2 regions of the Massilimicrobiota sp. mt181 genome follow, and region 1 is predicted to be linked to the other one. Evidence: a T-box and tRNA genes for the amino acid it is inferred to sense, from the RefSeq annotation. Region 1 holds a T-box; the other holds one or more tRNA genes.
What was found. The T-box of region 1 lies ahead of serS (serine--tRNA ligase). A T-box ahead of a tRNA ligase gene usually reads a tRNA of that ligase, here a tRNA-Ser.

Region 1 (11,406 bases):
TATGGGAAAATATGAAAATCAGGCAACTTTTTATGGATGGAAAGTGCCTTTTACAACAAAAAGCTTTATTTTATCATATGATGGTAAAATAAAAGCTGGAATTGATATGAGTTTAGTAGAAGTGAATGTTCATGGTCAAAATATTGACATTACAATTCCACAAGCTAAGATTTTATCTCATGAAATTGATCAGGAAAGTATTGAAGTTTTTGATGAAACAAAAAATATATTTAATCAGATAAGTATTACGGATTATAATCAGTTTGCAATTGATCAAAAAGAGAGTATGGAAAGCAAAGCGAAGGAAAAAGGCTTGTTAGAAGAAGCTCAAAACAAAGCTCAAGAAACAATACAGACATTTGTAGAGTCATTGTATGATTCTTCAGATGATTATAAAATTCAAATAAATGTGGCAGAATCTTAAGGTTCTGTCATTTTTTGTTGAAATATGAAGATATTATAGTATAATGTTAGAAGTTTGGGTATAGAAATGGGAGGTTATATATGAATTCAAGTCAAAGTGGTAAGAAATTAGCAAAGAAAATGATTATTGCTTTAATTTGTGGTTTAATTGCTGGATTTGGATGTATTTTATTGAGAGAAAATTTATTAGCTAGTGGACAGGAATCATTATGGAATACCATTAACAATGTATTATTTCAAGATATTACTGCAGAAGGAGCTAATAGTGCAATTGGTTTATTTTATATTGTAGGGCAATTGTTTGTGAATGCATTACAATTAATTATTATTCCAATGGTGTTTGTATCTATCATTTTAGCTATTTGTGTTATCACAGATACAAAGAAGTTAGGACGAATTTCTTCTAAAACAATAGGAACATTCCTTATTACAACGGTTTGTGCTCTTATATGGGCAGGTATTATTGGTTCTATTGTTTATAAACTGGGAGCATTTAATGCTGTACATGCAGATAACTTAGTCATTCAGGAAGGAACTGTAGGTTCTAATCCATTAAATATTATTGTTTCAGTTATTCCCAATAACTTAATTAATGCATTTATGGATAATGGTAATGTTTTAGCTGTTGTTTTCTTAGCAGTAGCGATTGGGCTTGCAATGAATCAATTAAAAGATAAAACAAAGACATTAAAGAAATTATTAATTGAGTGCAGCGATATTATTTCTGTGTGTTTATCATTTGTTATTACAAAATGTGCGCCATATGCTATATTTTGCTTATTAACAAGAACATTTGCTATATATGGTATTGATTATTTATTACCAGCATTAGCTTATGTTGTAACAGTTCTTTTGGCTTTAATTATATATCTATTTATTGCTTATCCAATTTATCTTATGGTGATGGGAAAAATTAATCCAAAACCATTTATGCATAAAATTCCCAAAGTTGCTTTATTTGGTTTTTCAACATCATCAAGTGCAGCAACATTACCAATTAATAAAGAAACAACTGTGAATGAATTAGGTGTAAGTGAGGAAATAGCTTCATTTGTTTTACCATTAGGAATGACAATAAATATGGATGGTACAGCTATTATGCAAGTCATTGCAGCTATCTTTATTGCGGCAAGTTCTGGTTATGATGTGACTTTGACGTCTATGGCTATTATTGCATTTCTTGCTTTAATTGCATCAGTGGGTACACCCGCAGCACCAGGTGCTGGAGCTGTCATCTTATTTACGATTTTAACAGGTATGGGGTATACAAATGATGGTGCATTGTTGGCTTATTCATTAATCTTGGCAATCAATAGACCAATTGAGATGCTTGTAACATCATTGAATGTTGTTGGAGATTCAGCAACTTCTGTTATTGTTGCTAAAAAAGAAAATATGTTAGATGAAGATATTTATAACAGTTAAGTAAGCTCATTATAGAGCTTATTTTTAATTTTATGATATTTGCTAAAAGCAATTTATAAAATAAAATCATTATTACTAAACTTTATACAATTGTCTATTTATGAATGATATAGTGTGCATGAATAGCAATAACGGTAGGTGGTTATGCCTTGGTCGTGGGACGAAGGCACGTTATCCTTCGTTGACATAGATATCCATCAAGAGATGGAAATATGAAAGACGGAGGTGATAGACATGACATCTTATGAGATGGTCATGATGGTGTTAAGAATACTGACATTTATCATGACTTTAATAAGTTTGATTGTGAAATTGCTTCTTATCATTATCGATAAGGATAAAAAAGCAAAAAATAACTACCTCTTGCTCGGACAAAGTTGAGGTAGTTATTTTTCCTTAATTTAATCTAAGGCATAACCGTTTATCGGCTGTTCCTTTTTCAATTACATTATAGTTTATGTCATTTTGATTGTCAATATACAGATCAATTGGCTTAACATCATAAAAATGATATAATTTTTTACAAGAAATAGAGGTGTTATAAAGATGAGTTGTTTGATTAGAAAATGGAAAAGAGAAGATGCACAAGATTTACAAAAATCTATTAATGATACAAGAGTTTTAAATAATTTAACAGATCGTATACCCTATCCATATCATTTACAGGATGCCTATGATTATATAGATGCTATGTTAGCTGTTGATGAAAATGAAATATTTGCTTTTGCGATTGAATATGAAGGACATGTTGTAGGAAGTATTTCTGTTTTAAGGCAGGAAGATATTTATCGAAGAAGTGGAGAAATAGGATATTATCTAGGATATGATTACTGGGGACAAGGCATTATGAGTGAAGCTGTGAAACAGGCATGTCTATTGATTTTTGAGCATAGTGATATAGAGAGAATTTTTGCAGCACCTTTTGATTATAATCATGCTTCACAAAGAGTTTTAGAAAAATGTGGTTTTAAACGTGAAGGTATTTTACGTAAGAATGGCTTTAAAAATGGGGAGTTTCATGACATGATAATGTATTCTTTAATTAAATAATTATTGAAATTATCAAGTCTTATGCTATAATCAGTATATCAAATCGTTGCATTGGATAAGTAAATGTGAAATCATGATAGAGAGCTGATGGTTGGTGTAAATCAGTATGAGGAAACATTGAAATCTACCAATAAGAGAAGCTAATCACTTCCGGTTGAACCGTTATCTCATTAAAGTTATCAGTTTGATAAGAAATAGGGTGGCACCACGATGAATTCGTCCCTTGTGAAAGGTGCTTTTTATTTTATTGAAAAGGAGACATGAAAAATGATTGATATTGCTATACTTAGAGAAAATCCAGAATCTGTAAAAGAAAACATGAGAAAAAAATTTCAACATGATCGTTTACATTTAGTTGATGAAGCTTATGAATTAGATAAAGAATATCGTGAAGCTCTTACGAAGGCAAGCGAACTTCGTGCTATGCGTAATACATTATCTAAAGAAATTGGACAATTTATGCGTGAAGGAAAAAAAGATTTAGCTGAAGAGAATAAGAGAAAAGTTACTGAAATGGCTGATACTTTAAAAGAATTGGAAGCCAAGGAAGCTGAATTAGGCCCAAAATTAAAAGAAGTTATGATGAAAATTCCTAACTTTATTGATGATAGTGTACCTATTGGTAAAGATGATAGTGAAAATGTAGAAATTCAAAAATATGGGGATCCTTTTGTTCCTGATTATGAGATTCCATATCATGCTGATATCATTACTAAGCTAGGTGGATTAGATAAAGAAGCAAGTGGAAGAACAAGTGGTAATGGTTTCTATTATTTGATGGGAGATATTGCCAGACTTTCTTCAGCAATGTTATCTTATGCGAGAGATTTTATGATTGATAAAGGATTTACTTATTGTATTCCTCCATTTATGATCAGAAGCGATGTTGTGACTGGTGTTATGTCATTTGAAGAAATGGATGCGATGATGTATAAAATCGAAGGTGAAGATTTATATCTGATTGGTACAAGTGAGCATAGTATGATTGGTAAATTCAAAGATCAGATTGTGAAAGAAGAAGATTTACCAATTACATTAACTTCATATTCACCATGTTTTAGAAAAGAAGTAGGGGCTCATGGTATTGAAGAACGTGGTATTTATCGTGTTCATCAATTTGAAAAACAGGAAATGGTTGTTTTATGTAAACCTGAAGATGCTATGAAATGGTATGATAAAATGTGGTCATATACTGTTGAGTTATTTAGAAGTTTAGATATTCCTGTGAGAACACTAGAATGTTGTAGTGGTGATTTAGCTGACTTAAAAGTCAAATCTTGTGATGTAGAAGCATGGTCACCTAGACAGAAAAAATATTTTGAAGTTGGATCTTGTTCTACATTAGGAGATGCGCAAGCTAGACGTTTAGGTATTCGTACAAAAGGTGAAAGAGGAACATATTATGTCGCAACTCTTAACAATACAGTTCTAGCAAGTACACGTGCACTTATTGCATTTATTGAAAATAATTATAATGAGGATGGAAGTATTTCTATTCCTGAAGTATTAAGACCATATATGGGTGGAAAAGAAAAAATCGGTTAAGATCAAAATCTTAACCTTTTTTTATACTTAATTGACGAATATGCTGAATAAGTGGAAAATGACGATTAATCATTGAAACAAATTTACCTACTGTTATAGCAGAAATAATTGTACCTAAACCAACACCCTGTAAAGAATGAAAAAACACAAAAGAACAAAGACTTGCAATCACAATAAGTGTCACATCAAAATAAACTTTAATAAGCCCAAATTCTTTGTGAGTTACGTCACTGATTGCTTTGACAATACCTTCACCTGGAACCATAATAACGTCAGGAGCAACTTCGATACTGATACCTAAAGCTAAAATGATACAACCAATAATAAGACTCATAAAACGGATAATGAATGTTTCTGGTTGAAACCAGTTCATCATAAACATACCTAAATCAACAAACATACTAAAAATAATATTAGCAATGATTTGTAAAAATTGAAAAGGACGGAAATTTTTTCTAAGTATCATAATTTGTAATAGAATATAAATCATATTAAATATAAATGTTGTTGTTCCAAAACTTAAATTTGTAAAATACAAGCTAAATACGTAGGGGATACTTGAAATTTGTGATGTCCCTAAAGCACTCTTTGTAATAAATGCTATTCCAAATGAATTAATAAAAAGTCCTAATAAAAAATAAAAATATCTTAAAATCGTCTTATTCATGATATGCCTCCTGAAAATTTTGAATGATTTGATTCAATAAGTCATTAACTTCTTCTTTTTTTAAAGATTGATAAGCAATAGAATCTGCTTCATAGCATATTTGTTTGACTTTTAATGCAAGCTTATGACCAGAATCTGTTAAAAAAATTTGAATTGAACGTTTATCATGATGATGTGATTTTCGATAAATCAATCCCTGTTTTTCCATTTTTTGTAGTAAGATTGTCATTGTTGATTTATCTAAGACACATGTCTTTCCAATTTCTTTTGGGGTTTGCCCATCTTTTTCTAAAAGACATTCCAATATTTTAGGTTGACCTGGATAAAGACCAAGTTCAGATGTTTTTTGAACAATCATCTTGTTACTGTAATGAAAGCATTTCAATAATAAAAAATGTATTTCCTGATTTAACATAGATACACTCCTATATAGTTTGAATTCAAACTATATTGTAATATTATCATGTTTTTATGTCAAGTATGAGATAATCTTTAAAATCACTTGAAAATAGTCATAATCTTATGATGAGTAAACATTTTATGACGGGAAAAAGGATTTATTGGTAAATAGAAATTTTTATTGATTTGTAGAGGAAATATGCTATAATAGATTTTGCCATTACAATAGGCGGCTTCGAACCATGTCAGGACCGGAAGGTAGCAGCATTAAGAATGTCCGTTTATGTGTAGTGGCTTTTTTCTGAGGAGTGAGATTATGAGTGATGAGGAATACATGCAATTAGCTTATCAGCAGGCCTGCCAGGCAAGAGATATAGATGAAGTTCCAATTGGTGCTATCATTGTGAAAGATGGACAAATTATTGCTCAGGCTTTTAATCAAAAAGAATCAACACATGATGTCACAGCACATGCTGAGATGATTGCTATAAGAAAAGCATGTCAAAAGTTAGGGACTTGGCATTTGGATGGTTGTGTCTTATATTCAACATTGGAACCATGTTTAATGTGTAGTGGTGCTATTATTCAAAGTCGTATAGAAAAAGTTGTATTTGCAGCAAAAGGACAAAGATGGCATGGATTATCTAATTATTTAGAAAGTCATGAATTTAATCATTATCCTCAAATCATTTCAGGTGTCTTAGAAAAACAATGTTGTTTATTATTATCTCAATATTTTAAGAGTAAAAGAAATCATTAAAGAGTTTATTCTTATATCTAAGAATTCTCTTTTTTATTTGTGATTTTTCATTATTTATCCACATAAATATGATATACTTTTTTTAGAGGTGATATATATGGATCAAAGAATGTTAACTGAACAGATGGATTATCAAAAATTTCTAGGAAAAGTTGTGAAATGGGTTTTCTTTGGAGTCAGTACAACAGCTATTACATCTGTGATTATTATTCTTTCTGGTATTATCAATGTAGTGATAAATTATTATTTTCCTATTTTAATTTCATCAACGATTTTAGAAATTGTTTTTGTTTTGATTCTATATAAAAAATTAAAAGGACATGAAGATCAAATTTCTATATCTTCGGCTAAAAGATATTTCCTTATATATTCTATTATTAATGGAATTGTGTTTTCTTTCATTTTATCTGCTGTATCTTTCTATATTTCAGCACTTGCATTTGCATTAACAGCAGCATATTTTGGATTATTATATACGATTACGCAATATACGGATTCAAGCTTTTCTCATATTGGAAAAATATGTTTATCTGCATTACCTATATTAATCATTGGTTATCTTATTTTATTATTTATTAATGCGCCACTTCTTTATTATGGTATTATTTTCTTGGACTTGGCAATATTTACTGGAATTACTCTTTATGATATGAAGAATATTTCAACTATGTATCAGATGTCATCTCCTGAATCATTAGAAGGTATAGCAATGATTTGTGCAGTGGAATTGTATTTGGATTTTGTCAATATCTTTATTGATATTTTAATGCTTATTATGGATAATAATTAGATATCGAAAGATATCTTTTTTTATGTTATAATGTGACAAGGCAAGGAGTTGATGACAATGGCATATAAGACATTATATCGTGTATATCGTCCACAAAAATTTGATGATGTGGCTGGACAGGAACATATTATTACAACTTTACAACATGCAGTTGAGGAAAATAAGATTTCTCATGCATATTTATTTTGTGGTCCACGAGGAACTGGAAAGACAACAATAGCAAAACTATTAGCAAAAGCTGTCAACTGTACAGGTTCTCCTAAACCATGTGATCAATGTGAAAATTGCCAACAAATTGCTTTGGGGACACACCCTGATGTTATTGAAATTGATGCTGCAAGTAATAATGGTGTTGATGAAGTAAGAAATCTTATTGAGAAAGTTAAATATGCACCAACACAAGGAAGATATAAAGTTTATATTATTGATGAATTTCATATGATGTCACCAGGAGCATCTAATGCTTTATTAAAAACTCTAGAAGAACCCCCAGAACATGTCATTTTTATTTTTGCTACAACAGAACCACATAAAATCTTACCGACGATTATTTCAAGATGTCAAAGATTTGATTTTACAAAATTAAGTGTTAATGACATCGTGAATCGTATGAAAGATATTTTAAAAGAAGAGCATTATCAATGTGATGATGATGCTTTAGAGCTGATTGCAAAATTGGCTGATGGTGGTATGCGTGATGCCTTATCCATTTTAGAACAATGTTTAGCTTATAATGATCAACATTTAACTGTACAGGATGTCAATCAGATCTATGGTATTGTTTCTTTAGAAAATAAGATTGATTTTATTAAAATTATATTATCTAAAGATATGAAAAAAGCATTATCTTTATTAGAAGATATGAAAATGAATGGAATAGATATTAAAAGACTGACTTTGGATCTTGTAGATATTTTGAAGGATGTTGTGATTTATCGTAATACTCAGGATGAATCTATTTTATTTGTTTTATCTAAATATTATTTGGATATGATAGTTCCCTTTATTGGGTGTGATGAAGCTTTGCATTTTATTGATATATTAATGGATGCAAGTGAAAAATATGCTAAAGTTATTAATCCATCTATTTATTTTGAATTGGCTATTTTAAAGATGTGTAATCAGATTCAAAATGAAAAAGTGATTGCTGTAGAAACTGTTAAAGTGCCTTCGCAGCCAGTAATGAAAGTTGTCGAAGAAGAACCGGTTATTGAAGAAGAAATAGTCAATGATGTTATAGAAGATGAACCAATTAAAGAACCTATAATAGAAGAAGAAACTCAAGACAATGTTCCAACTTTTGAATTTGAACGAGTACAAGAGATAGAACCAGAAGTTGATAATGATGTCAAAGTAGATGAAGCTGATATTATGAACATATTGGTACAGGCCAAAAGAGATATTTTACAGAGTATCCAGGAAAGATGGCCAATTATTAAAAGATATCTTGCTAATTTGAATATGGCAAAAAGTGCTGCTATGTTATGTGATGGTACAGCTGTTGCGGCTTGTCCAGGTGGATTGATTATTTCTTTTGAATATCAACCAGCAGTGAATGCTGTTAACTATTATAAAAATTACAAACAGTTAAGTACTTTTTTAAATGAAGTTCTTGGTAGTGAATATCGCTTTATTGCGATTCAACAAGATGAATGGATCAAAATGAGAAGTCATTTCATTGAATTAAAAAGAAAAAATCAATTACCCCAACCTCACGAATTAACACTTAAGCATATTGATAGCCATGATTTGGATCATGTTGATATGACTGAAGCACAAGAATATGCAGTGAAATTATTTGGAGATATCGTTGAATTTAAGGAGGATTAAAGATGAATTTTGGAAATTTATTACAACAGGCACAACAAATGCAACGTAAAGTTAATAAAGCAAAAAAAGAATTTGGAGAAAAAGAGTTTGATTTTGAAAGTCAAAATCAGCTGATTACAGGAAAAATGAAAGGTAATCTTTCAATTACAGAATTACATATTTCTGCTTCATTAATTCAAGAAGATCAAGAAGATATGGAAGCATTATTAATTGCAACAATTAATCAGGCAATTGAAAAAGTATCTCAAGAAAGGGAAGATACATTAAACAAAGTTACAAATGGTGTTGATGTATCAGCATTCTTATAATGGAATATCCTCATAGTTTTGAAGAACTGGTTGAATGTTTTAAAATGTTACCAGGAATTGGAACAAAAGGTGCAGAGAGACTGGTTTATCATGTTTTATCAATGGACCAGGATCAGGTTCAAAGATTTTCTGATGCTTTATTAAACTTAAAACGTAATATCCATTATTGCAAGAAATGTGGCCATATCTGTGAAGGTGAATTATGTGATATATGTCAGGATCCAACCAGAGATCAAACGACGATTTGTGTTGTTGAATCACCTAAAGATGTTTTTGCTATGGAAAAATTAAAAGAATATCATGGGTTATATCACGTTTTACATGGAACGATGTCTATCATGGATGGAAAAACAATTGATGATTTAAATATTCAGTCCTTATTTGAACGTTTAAATGATCAAATTAAAGAAGTTATTATAGCAACAAATCCAACGAGAGAAGGAGAAACAACAGCATTATTTCTTGCAAAGCTTTTAGCAAAAGAAAACATTCCTGCATCAAGGATTGCTAATGGATTACCTATTGGAAGTAATTTGGATTATGCTGATGAATTGACTTTATTAAAATCTTTAGAAGGAAGAAAGAAAATATAATCACCTCATATATTATTGTGAGGTGATTTTTAATGAAGATAACACGTATTTTTACAAGATTGCTTTTAGCAACACTATCTATTTTTATTTTTAATCATTTTTATAGTTTGACACATATTCAACTATCATTAAATATCTTTAATATTGTTATCATTTCTTTATTTGATATTTTTGGCTTTATTTTATGTATTATTCTTAATATTGGCCTCTAATATAATCAAGAAATAAAACTTTATCTTTGCATTAAATTTTTATATAATAGAGAATGAAATGAGGTGTTAAAATGTCTGGTATTTTTATTACTTTTGAAGGTGGGGAAGGTAGTGGTAAGACAACAATTGCTGCCATGATTAAAGAACATTTAACAAAAGAAGGGTATCAAGTCACTTTAACAAGAGAGCCTGGCGGAGTAGAAATTGCTGAAAAAATTCGTGATATTATTCACAATGTTGATTATACAAACATGGATTGTAAAACTGAAGCATTACTTTATGCTGCAAGTCGAAGACAGCATCTTGTTGAAAAAGTGATTCCAGCTTTAGAAAGTGGGCATATTGTTATTTGTGATAGATATCTTGATAGTTCAATGGTTTATCAAGGAATAGCAAGAGGCATTGGTGTTGATGAAGTCTATCAAATGAATTTATTTGCGACTGAAAACATTTTGCCAAAACGTACTATCTTTTTTGATATCTTACCAGAGGATGGTTTGAAGAGAGTTTATGCGAATAAAGATCGAGAAGTCAATAGATTGGATTTAGAAAATATTGATTTTCATCGTAAAGTTTATAATGGCTATTTATCTTTATGTGATAAATTTCCTGATCGTATTGTGAAAATTGATGCATCATTAACTATTGATCAAGTCTTTTCACAGGTTTTGTCAAAAATTAAAGAGATATTATGAGATATAAAGATTTACTGAAACAGGAACAGCCTATTTTATATCAAATTCTCTTACAAAGCTTTAAGAATCAAAAAATACCTCATGCTTTTTTATTGGTTGGTAAAAATGCAAGACAATCTGCTCATTTTATCGCAAAGAGTTTGATTTGTGAAAATGATATTCTAGCATGTGATCAATGTAATGAATGTAGACGTATAGATGAACACAATTATGGAGATTTTATTTATTTGAATGGTCATGATGAAACCATTAAAAAGAATAATATTGAATATATTCAAGAACAATTTTCTAAATCTTCATTAGAAGGTAAAGCAAAAATTTATTTAATGGAAAATATTGAAAATTCTACAGTTGAAGCTATGAATAGTCTTCTTAAAATGTTAGAAGAACCAACTGAAGGTATTTTTGCTATTTTTACTTGTCAAAATTTAAATCGTGTTTTACCTACAATTCAGTCAAGATGTCAGATCATTCAACTTTTACCTGGGTCTCAAAAATTATTGAGAGAAGAATTAAAAAAAGCAGATATTGCTGAGGATGATGTTAATGTTCTCTCAGAATTATTTACTGATTATGATGAGTGTAAAAGTTATATTGATTCTGAGGATTTTGACAAATTAAAAAATGAAGTTTATCATTTTGTTGATGATTTATACTTTCATAGAGAAAATCTTATTATTGATGTTCAAACTCACTTATTAAAAGATTT
Region 2 (11,406 bases), on a different contig from region 1:
CATTTTCTCTTTCAGTTGCATCTTTAACTTCACTATATGATTGTCCATTTTCATCAACCAAAAGAGTACGTACGTTTGTTCCTCCTAAATCAATCCCGATATAATATTTCATCTTAGTTCTCCTTCCCTTGATTTATATTTATTATACAATAAAACCAGCTGTTTTCATAGGTCATTTTGTTAGAAACAAAGCTTTTTTCAAAGCTTCCAGATTCTTTGGTAATGGACAAGTCACTTGATAATCCTGTAAATATTTTAAAGAACCTATTGGCTTGATAAATTTTATGGAATAAGCATGTAAAAACTGATTTTGGAAATGATATGTTTTTTTCAAATAACGATTAAGTTCAAAATCACCATATTTCGCATCACCAATAATAGGATGCCCAACACTCGATAAATGTAAACGGATCTGATGTGTTCTTCCTGTCACAAGTTTGACTTTCAATAATGAATACTTCTGATTACTTTGAATATTTTCAACAATCGTATGCATTTTAAGTGCTCCTGGTGTTGATGGAGACACTATTTTTGCGAGAGATTGTTCACTATCTTTCTTCATATAACCAATCAATTCACGACTGGGCATATAACCTTTACAAATGGTTAAATATGTTTTTTCGATGCAATGACGTTTCTTCATCATTTCATTTAAATCCTGCAAGGCACGCATGGTCTTTCCAAAAATCACAATACCACTTGTATTACGATCCAAGCGATGAACAGGTCCAGGTGTAAATCCCAATGTCTTTTGAGGATCATATTCTCCTTTTTGATACAAATATGTCAAAACCTGATTAGACAATGTATTCATATCTTCATGACTATCTTCATGAACCAATAGGCCTGATGGCTTATTCACAATCAAAACATTGTTATCTTCATATAAAACATCAAATTGAATTTCTAAATCAAATATAGTTTGTGGTTTCGTTAATGCTAAAAAACGATCTTCATATAGAAAAAGCTCAACCTGATCTCCTTTTTTTAAAATATAGTTTTCTTTAACTCTGACACCATTGACTTTCACATCTTTTTTTCTTAACATTTTATAAATCATTTGTGGTGGTGCCTGACACAATAATTTTTTTAAATATTTATCTATTCTTTGGTTTTCATAATTCTCATCTATTAATAATGTTTTCATTTCATCACCACTTTCATTCTATCAAAAAACACTAAAAAAATATACAATTTTATTTGAAAGCCTTTACATCTTTTGAAACTCTGCTATAATTAAATATGTTAAGTGGTTGTCACTTAAACATACCCCCTATTATCACCCTAACGTGTAAATAATAGAGACACAAGAAAGTATGCTCCCCCGCATACTTTCTTTTCGTTTTATGTTATAATGACATCGAGGTGATGAAATCATGGAAAAAGAAATAAATAGATCAATCATTTATGATGGTAAAATTATGCAGGTCACCAGAGAAGAAGTTGAACTTGAAGATGGTCAACATGCCTATCGTGAAGTTGTCTATCATCATGGTGGTGTTTGTATTCTAGCTGTTAAGAATCATCAAATCATATTTGTGAAACAATTTAGATATCCCAATCGCATTCAAACTATCGAAATTCCTGCTGGAAAACTGGAGAAAGATGAAGATCCAAAAGATTGTGCCTTTCGTGAATTAGAAGAAGAAACGAACTATCGTGCCAAGGATATGAAATTCATTATGAAAGTCTTACCTTCTCCCGGTTATACCAGTGAATGGCTTTATCTCTATGAAGCTGTTGATTTTAAGGAAGTTGATGATGCTTTAGAAGGAGATGACGATGAATTTATTGATGTCTTGACATTGGATATAGACGATGCTTATCAAAAAGTCCTTGATGGTGACATTGTAGATGCAAAAACCGTTATAGCTGTTATGTATGCTTATCAAAAATATTATTCATAAAAGCACAAAAAAAGTTATCCAAATAAGGATAACTTGCTTTTTTATATTGGCGGTCTGGACGGGGCTCGAACCCGCGACCTCCGCCGTGACAGGGCGGCATTCTAACCAACTGAACTACCAGACCAATATATCAACTGCCAAGGGTTATACAATGGCGGAGACAGAGGGATTTGAACCCTCGCGCCAGTTTCCCGACCTACACCCTTAGCAGGGGCGCCTCTTCAGCCTCTTGAGTATGTCTCCATCAGTTGCCTTAATATAATAGCATACCTTTTTTCACATTTCAATAGGAAAATGAAAAAACTTTAAAATAAAGAAACTGGAAAAAATCCAGTTTCTTTATTTATTGAAAAATTGTGGTAAATAATCTTTATGAGCTTCTAGTAATTCATCAATCACAATATTAGCAATTTCATCACTTGGACATAAAGGATTCATATTTAAAGCTGTAACAGCCAAATCACGATCACCATGTACTGCTGCTTCAATCACAAGACGTTCAAAAGTTTTCATCATCTGTACATATCCACTAATTGGCAATTTCAATTCACCAGTTGCTAATGGTTTTGGACCATCAGCTGTAATACGACATGCAACTTCTACAGCACTATCTTTTGGTAAATCTGCAATCGCACCATTATTTCTGACATCAACATATTGAATATCACCTTTATTTGTATAGATAGAAGCAATCAGATTACAAGCTGCATCAGAATATTTAGCACCACCGCGCATAGCTAACTGTTCTGGTTTTTCAGCTAACTCTTCATGACTATATAATTCAAATAATTCTTCTTCTGTCTTGCTGACAACTTCTCCACGCACTGTTCCTGTTTTGAATTGTTCCAATTCTTCTTCCAATTGTTCTTTTGTAAAGAAATAATAATTATGATATGGACATGGAATGGCTTTTAAACCTTTAATAAATGATGGAGAATATGGCAATGAAACGAAGTTTTTCATTTGAATTGTATCTTCTGGTTTTAAATAAGCATATTGATGTAATAATTCATCAAAACGTGACACACCATCCACAAAGACATCTGTCGCAAAAATAAAGTGATTAACACCTTGAATCTCCATTGTGACCTGACTTTCTTCTACATTTAACATTTTCGCAAATCCAGCAACCATATTGACTGGAACATTACAAAGACCAATCGCTTTTTTAAAGTTTGTATATCTTAAAATAGCTTCTGTAACCATTCCAGCAGGATTTGTAAAGTTGATTAGCCAAGCATTAGGGCATAGCTCTTCAATATCTTTCACAATATCCAAAATAACTGGAATTGTACGGAACGCTTTAAACATACCTCCTGCCCCATTTGTTTCCTGACCAATCAAACCATGACTTAAAGGAATTCTTTCATCAAGCACACGTGCTGGTAAACGTCCAATACGCATTTGTGTTGTAACAAAATCCGCATCTTTTAAAGCTTCTCTACGATCATAACTTAAAATGACTTTCATTGGCAGTCCTGCTTTTTTCACCATACGTTTTGCGAGAGCACCAACAGTCTCTAATTTTTTACGACCTTCTTCAATATCTACTAACCATAATTCTTTCACTGGTAAGTGATCATATCTTTTAATAAATCCTTCTACTAATTCTGGAGTATAACTACTTCCTCCTCCGATTGTGACAATTTTAACACCATCTTTGTTCATCTTTGACACCTCTTTCTTCTTGATAATTTCATTATATAGACTCCTATAGAAAACACAAGAAAAGGAATAGGTAATTATACCGGTACAATTTATGTAATATATATGTTATGATGATTTTAAGGAGATGAAAAACATGAAAAAATACGAACATTTAGCTATGCTTATAGAAAAAGATATTGCAGACCAGACATATCATCAAGGGGAGCGTTTGCCTTCTATTCATACATTAGCTCAACAATATCACTGCAGTAAAGAAACCGTCATCAAAGCCTATCAGCTATTAATTGATCGTCATCTTATTTACGCGAAAGCACAAAGTGGTTTTTATATTTTGGGAATACCTCTTTTACCTGCCCCTTCATCCCAAATTTTTTCTTTGGAAACAGGAAATCCTATGGTCAAAGCCACATCGCTTGTAGACGCGAAACATTGCCTCTCTTTAGCCATTGAAGAATATAGTGAATCATCATTGAATTTATCTTTACAAGGTGTTCAATCTTTACGAAAGACATTAGCTGACTTCTTTTTTGAAATGGGCATTTATACGCAGGAAAGTTCCATTTATTTAATTCAGGGTGTTACACAAATGTTATCATTTCTTTCATCCATCACATTCCCTAATCATCATTCCTATATTTTGATTGAAGAACCAACGTATAGTTATTATATCCAATTTCTTAAATCTTTATCTCTACCTGTTCTGACCATCAACCGCGATGAAAATGGTATTGATCTTAAAGAACTCAAATCACTTTTTGAAACATATGATATTAAATTTTTCTATACGATTCCTAGAAACCACAATCCCCTTGGCACAACTTATTCAACAAAAATCCGTCAAGGAATTGCCAAACTGGCTCTTCAATACAATGTCTATATTATTGAAGATGATTATTTTGGACACTGTTCATCGTCTTCGCATTACTTACCGATTTTTTATTATATGGAAGGACAAAATTGTATCTATCTGACCAGTTTTTCTAAAACAATTCCTTATATTCGTATTGGAGCCGCTATTATTCACCAAGATTTTCAAGAAACCTTTCAGATGATGATGAATCAGTCTTACTATTATTCTTATCAGCTGCCTTCACTGATTTCTCAGGCAACCTTAGAATCCTATATTAAAAGTTCTCTCTATCAAAAACAAGTCCAGCAATTACAAAATCATCTCAAAAAAGATTATCAGATTATTAAAAAAATCACTCAAAGCTGGGATCATCAGCTCATTAAAGTGATTTCTAGTTATTCCGGTTATTATTTAACCATCCAATTTCTCGTACCCATTAATCTTGATTTATTTCAACAAAATCTAGCTCAAAAACATGTTCACATAGCACGAAATGAAAGATGTTTCTATCACATCTCACATTTTCAAAACTCTATACGTTTAAGTCTAGCACGTATTCATAGTTCTGATTTAAAAGAAGCACTTCCTTTATTTTATCAGACTTTTTTGGACACTATATCTTTATAAAAATTTCTTTTTCTTAAATAAAATAATCAAACCAATCACAACAATCAGACTTAAAGCAATAACAGCTGGATATCCATAAATACTTTTGAGTTCAGGCATGTTTTCAAAATTCATTCCATACCATCCTGCAATCAAGGTTAATGGCAGAAAAATAGTTGTCACAACTGTAAAAAATTGCATGGTCTTATTTAATTTATAATCTTCTCTTGACTGATGAGCCGCATTAGCCTGGTTCAGAATTTCTCTTAACATTTCCACATTTTTGGATAAACGTTCAATACGGCGTGTAAAAATCTCAAAATATCTAGAATCGTCGTCATCAAAAATATGATGATGATTCATCTCCAAATCCTCACCAATCGTCATCAGATTTTCATAATAATTTTTCAACAGCAATAATTCTTTATTGAGCTGCCTTGTTTGATTTGTAAAGTTCATCGAATCTTCCTCATGAGATTCCAATTCTTCGATTTCATCCTGTAATTCTTCGATATATTGATAATCACTTGCCAGTAAATCACTTAAGAAATAATAAACCAGTCTTGTGATGGAAGCATCTTTTTGGAGAACATAATCACTGGATGACTGGAAAACCTGATTAATATGGTGATCTTCATCATCTATCACAACAACCAAAAACAAATTTTTAAAAATAAATAAAGCTAGTGAATCTTTTTTTACAAAAATATCTCGTGCATTAATCAAATGGATTAAACCAAAATAATAATGATATGCAGGGATAATCATATTCTGATGAAACAAAGAAGGATCTTCTAAGCGTTGAATAGAAGCTTTTTCAATGCCAAGTTTTTGATAACAAGATTTTAATTCTTCTAAATCCATCATAGCAATATAACGATGCTGTTCTTGAATATCTTCAATATTGACAACTTCTTTTTGACGATCAATCTGATAAATCATATATTCCCTCCTACAAAAAAAGGGGCTTTACCCCTATTTCTTTGAATCAATTAAATCTAATAAATCTTGAACTGTTTTAATTTTTAATAATTCTTCATCTTCAAATTCTACACCAATTTCTTCTTCTAATTCAAAAACCAAATCAACCAAATCCAAAGAATCAATGCCTAAATCTTTAAATGAAGAGTCTTTTGTAAGTTCCTGACCTTTTAATTTTGATGATAATCTCTCTTTTATTTTATCAAAATAATCCATTTCTATTCACCTCGTTTTCATTATAATCATAAGCTTTTCAAAAAACAATCTCTTTTCTTACATAAAAGCCTCTTTATGTGCCAAAATATATTTTAAACTTAAATCTTCCATGTCTTCTTTTAACTGCTGAAATTCATGATCCAACAAATCAAACAGCCATGGAACTTCACTATAATCAAATCCTTTTAATTCTTCCATTCTTAGTTCTTGATCTTCTGGCACAATACCTTCATGAAAAAGACCATTTGCACGATCAAGTATTAAAGCTGTGCGTTCTGCTTTCATCTCCAATAATGCTTCCACTGTTTCATTAGCAAAATTACCAGAAGGCTGACGATAATACATTTCCATTCCACCACTGGACATCATCAGATAAAAAGTCTGACAAAGATAAAAGACTCTTTCAATTCCATTAAGTTCATTAAGTAAATCTCCGTTTTCACATTTTTGAGAGATAATATTATATAAATCCATAACAATGTGACTATGATCTTGTCTTGATACAATCTCACTGGCTCTTAAAGTCAAATCATCCAGTACATCTTCAATTGTGGGCATATGAACACCTCCTCATATTATTTTATACTTTTTCATTTGAAATGTATAGTCGTAAAAATATGACTTTATCTTTTTTTCAAAGATGCGTATAATACAATTATGGAAAAAGAAATCTTAAAAATATTAAAACAATATCAAAACGAATATGTATCAGGTCAGGATATGAGTCAAAAGCTTCAGGTTTCTCGCATGACAATATCAACAAGCATTAAAAAATTAAAAGAGAAAGGATATCATATTTTATCATCAACAAAAAAAGGATATTGTCTAACTGATGACAATGATGTTTTATTGATTGAAAACATTAAGCCCCATATCCCTTCATTTTTTACTCACATTGAATACCTTGAAAGTGTTGATTCTACGAATGATTATCTCAAAAGAGGAATACATCAACAAGGTGATCTTGTGATTGCGGAATATCAGACCAACGGAAAAGGCAGAAATGGTAAATCATTTCATTCTCCTGCCTATAAGGGGCTTTATTTTTCTTTCTTATTAAAACCCCATTTATCTATTTATGATTCATTAAAGATTACGGCCTGTCTAGCAGTTTCACTGGTTAAAACAATTCAAAAAAATTATTCATTAAAACCTCAAATCAAATGGGTCAATGATATTATGATTGATGATTATAAGGTTGCTGGTATTTTATGTGAAGCTTCTTTAGAAATGAATACTGCTCAAATAGAAAATATGATTGTAGGCATAGGTGTGAATATTCATTCTTATTCTATGCCTGATGAATTAAAACAAAGTGCTGCCTGTTTGGAAGATTTTTGTCCACAATTTGTTTCGCGTGAACAGTTTATCATTGATTTTTTGAATATTTTTTATCAGGATTATCAAAACTTATCTCATCCTGCGCTCTTAGATTTTTATCGTCAACACTCTTATGTGTTAAATCAGAATATTACAGTTTATGAAAACAATCGTACTTACTGCGCATATGTTTTAGACATCAACCAAGATGCCTCATTAAAAATCCAGACTGATGAGGGTATTCGCCAGCTTTCTTCTGGAGAAGTTTCTATACGTAAAAAACATCGTTAACGATGTTTTTTTAATGCTTTATATACTTTTGAATCTGTTCCTGATTTAATTCCTCTCCAATGACAATTAAAATATCTTGACCTATAGAAATAGGTTTTAAGGATATATGATCCTTGGTTGCATTCAGTTCAATCCATTGGTCTTCTACGCTTATAAAACCTTTCATACGAAAGACGTGACCACATGATGTATCGTTGAATATCTGTTGCACTCCCTTTTTTAACTCATCTGGCGTTAAATGATTATTCATAAAATAAAGAGATGTATATGCTTTTTGATAATCTATAGAATATTTCATATAATCATGTAGGGCATATCCTTTATGCATAAAACTTTGAAAATCTTCATCTGTCAAATGCATCCAGTGAGTATTCAAATCACTATCCTGAAGAACTCTTGAACATCGAACTTCCTGAAGCGAGCTTTGTAATAACTGGATTGTTTGTTGGACTTCTTCCTGAGATGCTTCCTGATAATGACTTAGCAGAATACATCCAGCATTAGCAACCTGTGAGGCTAACAGAAAACGTGACGCCTGTGATAAATCCTGTTCAATGCGTGCATCGACAATCGCAAAAACATTTCCAATTTCATACCAGTTTTCTAAAGGCTCTTCATGCAAAACATCAAAAAATTCATCAACATCATAGATACCTGATGGTTCAATCAATAAATAATCATATCGAAGCATCCCCATTGCAATCAATTTCGTTTTAAAACGTCTTTGGTGCGTTTCTTTATCACAACCACCAGAAATCATTTCTAAATCACATTGCGGTCCTAAAGTTTCCTGTAAAAGCATCATATCAACATTAACAGCTCCAAAATCATTTTCAATGATTCCGACTTTATAACCCTGCTTGATTAAATATTGTGCATACTGTTGAATAAATGTTGTTTTTCCCGAACCTAAAAATCCTGTAATTAAATCCACTTTTGTCATATGAATACCTCCATCACTTTCTTGTTAAAAAGCCAATGTGAAAACAATTGTTACAATGAGTGCCGGTAAAAGATTGGCCACTTTTACAGTTTGAGGCCACACCAGATTCACTCCCACACAGAAAATCAAGATATTTCCAACCATATCCAAATGATTCAAAATATCAGTTGTCATAAAGCCTGCTAATCCGGCTGATAAAAAAGTTATAGTACCTTGCAAAAGAACAACTGGGATAAAAGCAAAGATGCATCCTTTTCCCATAGATGATGCCATAATTAAAATAATCACAAAATCTAAGACTGCTTTTGCGAATAATGTCGCATGATTACCATAAATCCCATCCTGAATAGCACCCATGATAGCCATAGCGCCAATACTCACGGTTAATGATGCACTCACAAAGCCATAAACAAATTGGTTGTCCTTTTGACTGCCCGTTTTGATTTTCAGCCAGTTGCCAAATTTTTCAAACATAGCATCAATATCAATGATTTCTCCAATCAAAGCCCCAATCACCATAGAAATAATCACATTCATGGATCCTGCAATACTTAACTTTCCCTCTTCAATAACAAGCATTTGTGATAATGTTCCTGCAAGGGCCAGAAAAATAGTTGAAAAACCGGTTGCTTTCATAATCGTATCCTGATAACGTTCTTTTAAGAAGCGTTTTAAGAAAATACCTAAAACACCACCTATAATAATAGCAAGTCCATTAACAATTGTTCCTAATCCCCTCATGCAATCTCTCCTACTTTCATCTTGTTGACTATTTTATCATATTTTTTTATCAATCACTACTCTCATAATCATAAAAAAAGAGAAGTTGCAGCTTCTCTTCTATATATTCTATTCATTTGTTCCGATACTCATCGTTTCAGGTAAAGTACTTCCGCCATCAATCACAAATTGAGAACCTGTAATATAACTTGATTCATCACTACCTAAAAAGGCAAATAACTCTCCAACTTCAATAGGTTTAGCAAGTCTTCCCATTGGAACACCTTTCGCAATATCTGCAATTGCACTTTCTGGATCATCTGGGTTGGATTCAACAGCCATCTTCTCTACCATAGGTGTTCTGGCATAACCTAGCTGTGAACAGTTCACACGAATATGGCGGCTGGCATATTCAACAGCCAGACATTTTGTTAGTCCAACTAAGGCTGCTTTTGTCATAGCATATGCCGCTTCTCCAGCATCTGCCACAATATCTCCTGTCACTGATGAAGCAATCACAATGCTACCCTTTCCTTGTTTTAACATATAAGGGATGACAGTCTGACAAGTATTCCATACACCTTTGATATTGACATCAATATGAAAATCTCTGATTTCATCACTCATCTCTTCAAATGGTGCCAAACGACAGACACCTGCATTACAGCATGCAATATTCACTTCCCCAAAAGTTTCCACTGTTTTTTGGACAGCTTCTTTCATCTGACTTTTATTAGCCACATTACCTACGTAAGTGATAATATCCGCCTGATATTGATCACGTAATTTCTGGGCAGTCTGTTCAACATCCTTTGATAAATCAATCATACAGATTTTAGCTCCATATTTCACGTAGGCTTCTGCAATTCCTTCACCCAATCCAGCAGCTGCCCCCGTAATAATTGCTACTTTTCCGTCTAATTTTCCCATAAATTCATGTCTCCTTTATTATTATCTATATCTCTATTGTAATCCTTTTGAACATAGCACTCAAACATTTCATGTCTGATTTATATTTTCTATATCTAATAGCTTCATATATTGTAGCGGTACCTTTTTCACAAGCCAGATATGGTTAGCTGAAAGATAAAAAAGAATGCCATCCTGATACATTTGTTTAGCATTGATTTGATAAACAACTGGCTTTCCATGTCTCTTCCCTACCTTTATAGCCGTCTCAATATCTGTTGATAAATGTACATAAAGTCTTGATTTAGAAATCAATCCTTGTTGTTGAATAGAGGACAGATACTTTATAGCTGTTCCATGATATAAAATATCAGGTGGCAATGCTTGTTTGAATTCAACATCAACAGGTATAGAGTGTCCCTGATTGGCACGAATCAACGTATGGTCTTCATTAAAAGCATATCTTTGTTTTGAATCAGTACGGACAATCTCTTCTAATATTTCTCGTTGAAATTGGGGATATCTTTTTTGAATACCTTTGATCAATTCATCTACATGTGCCCAGCCATGTTGATCTAAAGTCAATCCTGCCTGCTCAGGATGATGACGCAAAAGAAATGCCATATAACGGCTTATAGGCGTGAGTTTCATATATAATCACCTTCTTGATATTTATTCTACTTATTTTCTATTACGCCTGACACTCTGGAATATCTTTGATAATACGGCATTCAGACCATTGGATTTTTAGCTTTTTGGCAACTTCCATAACGACACATACATCTTCTAAAGAATCCAATACTGTCTTTAAATGTTGTTCTTGAATACAACGTTGCTGAACTCCATCTTTTTCCACATAATAGAATTTATTAATGATTTTTGAAACGATATCATCAATATATCGATGATAGTTGTGAAGTTGAGATTTGATTTCTTCTTTGGAAGCATCACAATCCTTTAATTTCTGATAAAGTGAATAAGGAATCTCATGAAAA

Region 2: it has a tRNA-Ser gene. The T-box ahead of serS (serine--tRNA ligase) is inferred to sense a tRNA for this amino acid. The anticodon was not compared.

The regions. Positions count from the first base shown of each region.
Region 1 is NZ_JBVAYN010000017.1:10,108-21,513, reverse strand. Features, by position in the region: gene ACZYT4_RS10070 (DUF4230 domain-containing protein) at 1-424, shown strand, start outside; gene ACZYT4_RS10065 (dicarboxylate/amino acid:cation symporter) at 505-1,848, shown strand; gene ACZYT4_RS10060 (hypothetical protein) at 2,083-2,229, shown strand; gene ACZYT4_RS10055 (GNAT family N-acetyltransferase) at 2,395-2,898, shown strand; T-box leader at 2,936-3,125, shown strand; gene serS (serine--tRNA ligase) at 3,166-4,443, shown strand; gene ACZYT4_RS10045 (YczE/YyaS/YitT family protein) at 4,454-5,110, opposite strand; gene ACZYT4_RS10040 (MarR family winged helix-turn-helix transcriptional regulator) at 5,103-5,525, opposite strand; RNA gene ffs (signal recognition particle sRNA small type) at 5,723-5,810, shown strand; gene ACZYT4_RS10030 (nucleoside deaminase) at 5,826-6,269, shown strand; gene ACZYT4_RS10025 (Bax inhibitor-1 family protein) at 6,367-7,059, shown strand; gene dnaX (DNA polymerase III subunit gamma/tau) at 7,117-8,889, shown strand; gene ACZYT4_RS10015 (YbaB/EbfC family nucleoid-associated protein) at 8,892-9,197, shown strand; gene recR (recombination mediator RecR) at 9,197-9,790, shown strand; gene ACZYT4_RS10005 (pro-sigmaK processing inhibitor BofA family protein) at 9,823-10,002, shown strand; gene tmk (dTMP kinase) at 10,074-10,697, shown strand; gene ACZYT4_RS09995 (hypothetical protein) at 10,694-11,406, shown strand, end outside.
Region 2 is NZ_JBVAYN010000007.1:27,068-38,473, reverse strand. Features, by position in the region: gene ACZYT4_RS05650 (ROK family protein) at 1-112, opposite strand, end outside; gene ACZYT4_RS05645 (RluA family pseudouridine synthase) at 173-1,147, opposite strand; gene ACZYT4_RS05640 (NUDIX hydrolase) at 1,377-1,907, shown strand; tRNA gene ACZYT4_RS05635 (tRNA-Asp) at 1,955-2,031, opposite strand; tRNA gene ACZYT4_RS05630 (tRNA-Ser) at 2,060-2,150, opposite strand; gene ACZYT4_RS05625 (6-phospho-beta-glucosidase) at 2,247-3,575, opposite strand; gene ACZYT4_RS05620 (aminotransferase-like domain-containing protein) at 3,709-5,052, shown strand; gene ACZYT4_RS05615 (magnesium transporter CorA family protein) at 5,047-5,973, opposite strand; gene ACZYT4_RS05610 (acyl carrier protein) at 6,007-6,228, opposite strand; gene ACZYT4_RS05605 (DMP19 family protein) at 6,286-6,786, opposite strand; gene ACZYT4_RS05600 (biotin--[acetyl-CoA-carboxylase] ligase) at 6,886-7,839, shown strand; gene ACZYT4_RS05595 (GTP-binding protein) at 7,850-8,782, opposite strand; gene ACZYT4_RS05590 (DUF554 domain-containing protein) at 8,807-9,523, opposite strand; gene ucpA (SDR family oxidoreductase UcpA) at 9,632-10,432, opposite strand; gene ACZYT4_RS05580 (RNA 2'-phosphotransferase) at 10,502-11,062, opposite strand; gene ACZYT4_RS05575 (hypothetical protein) at 11,103-11,406, opposite strand, start outside.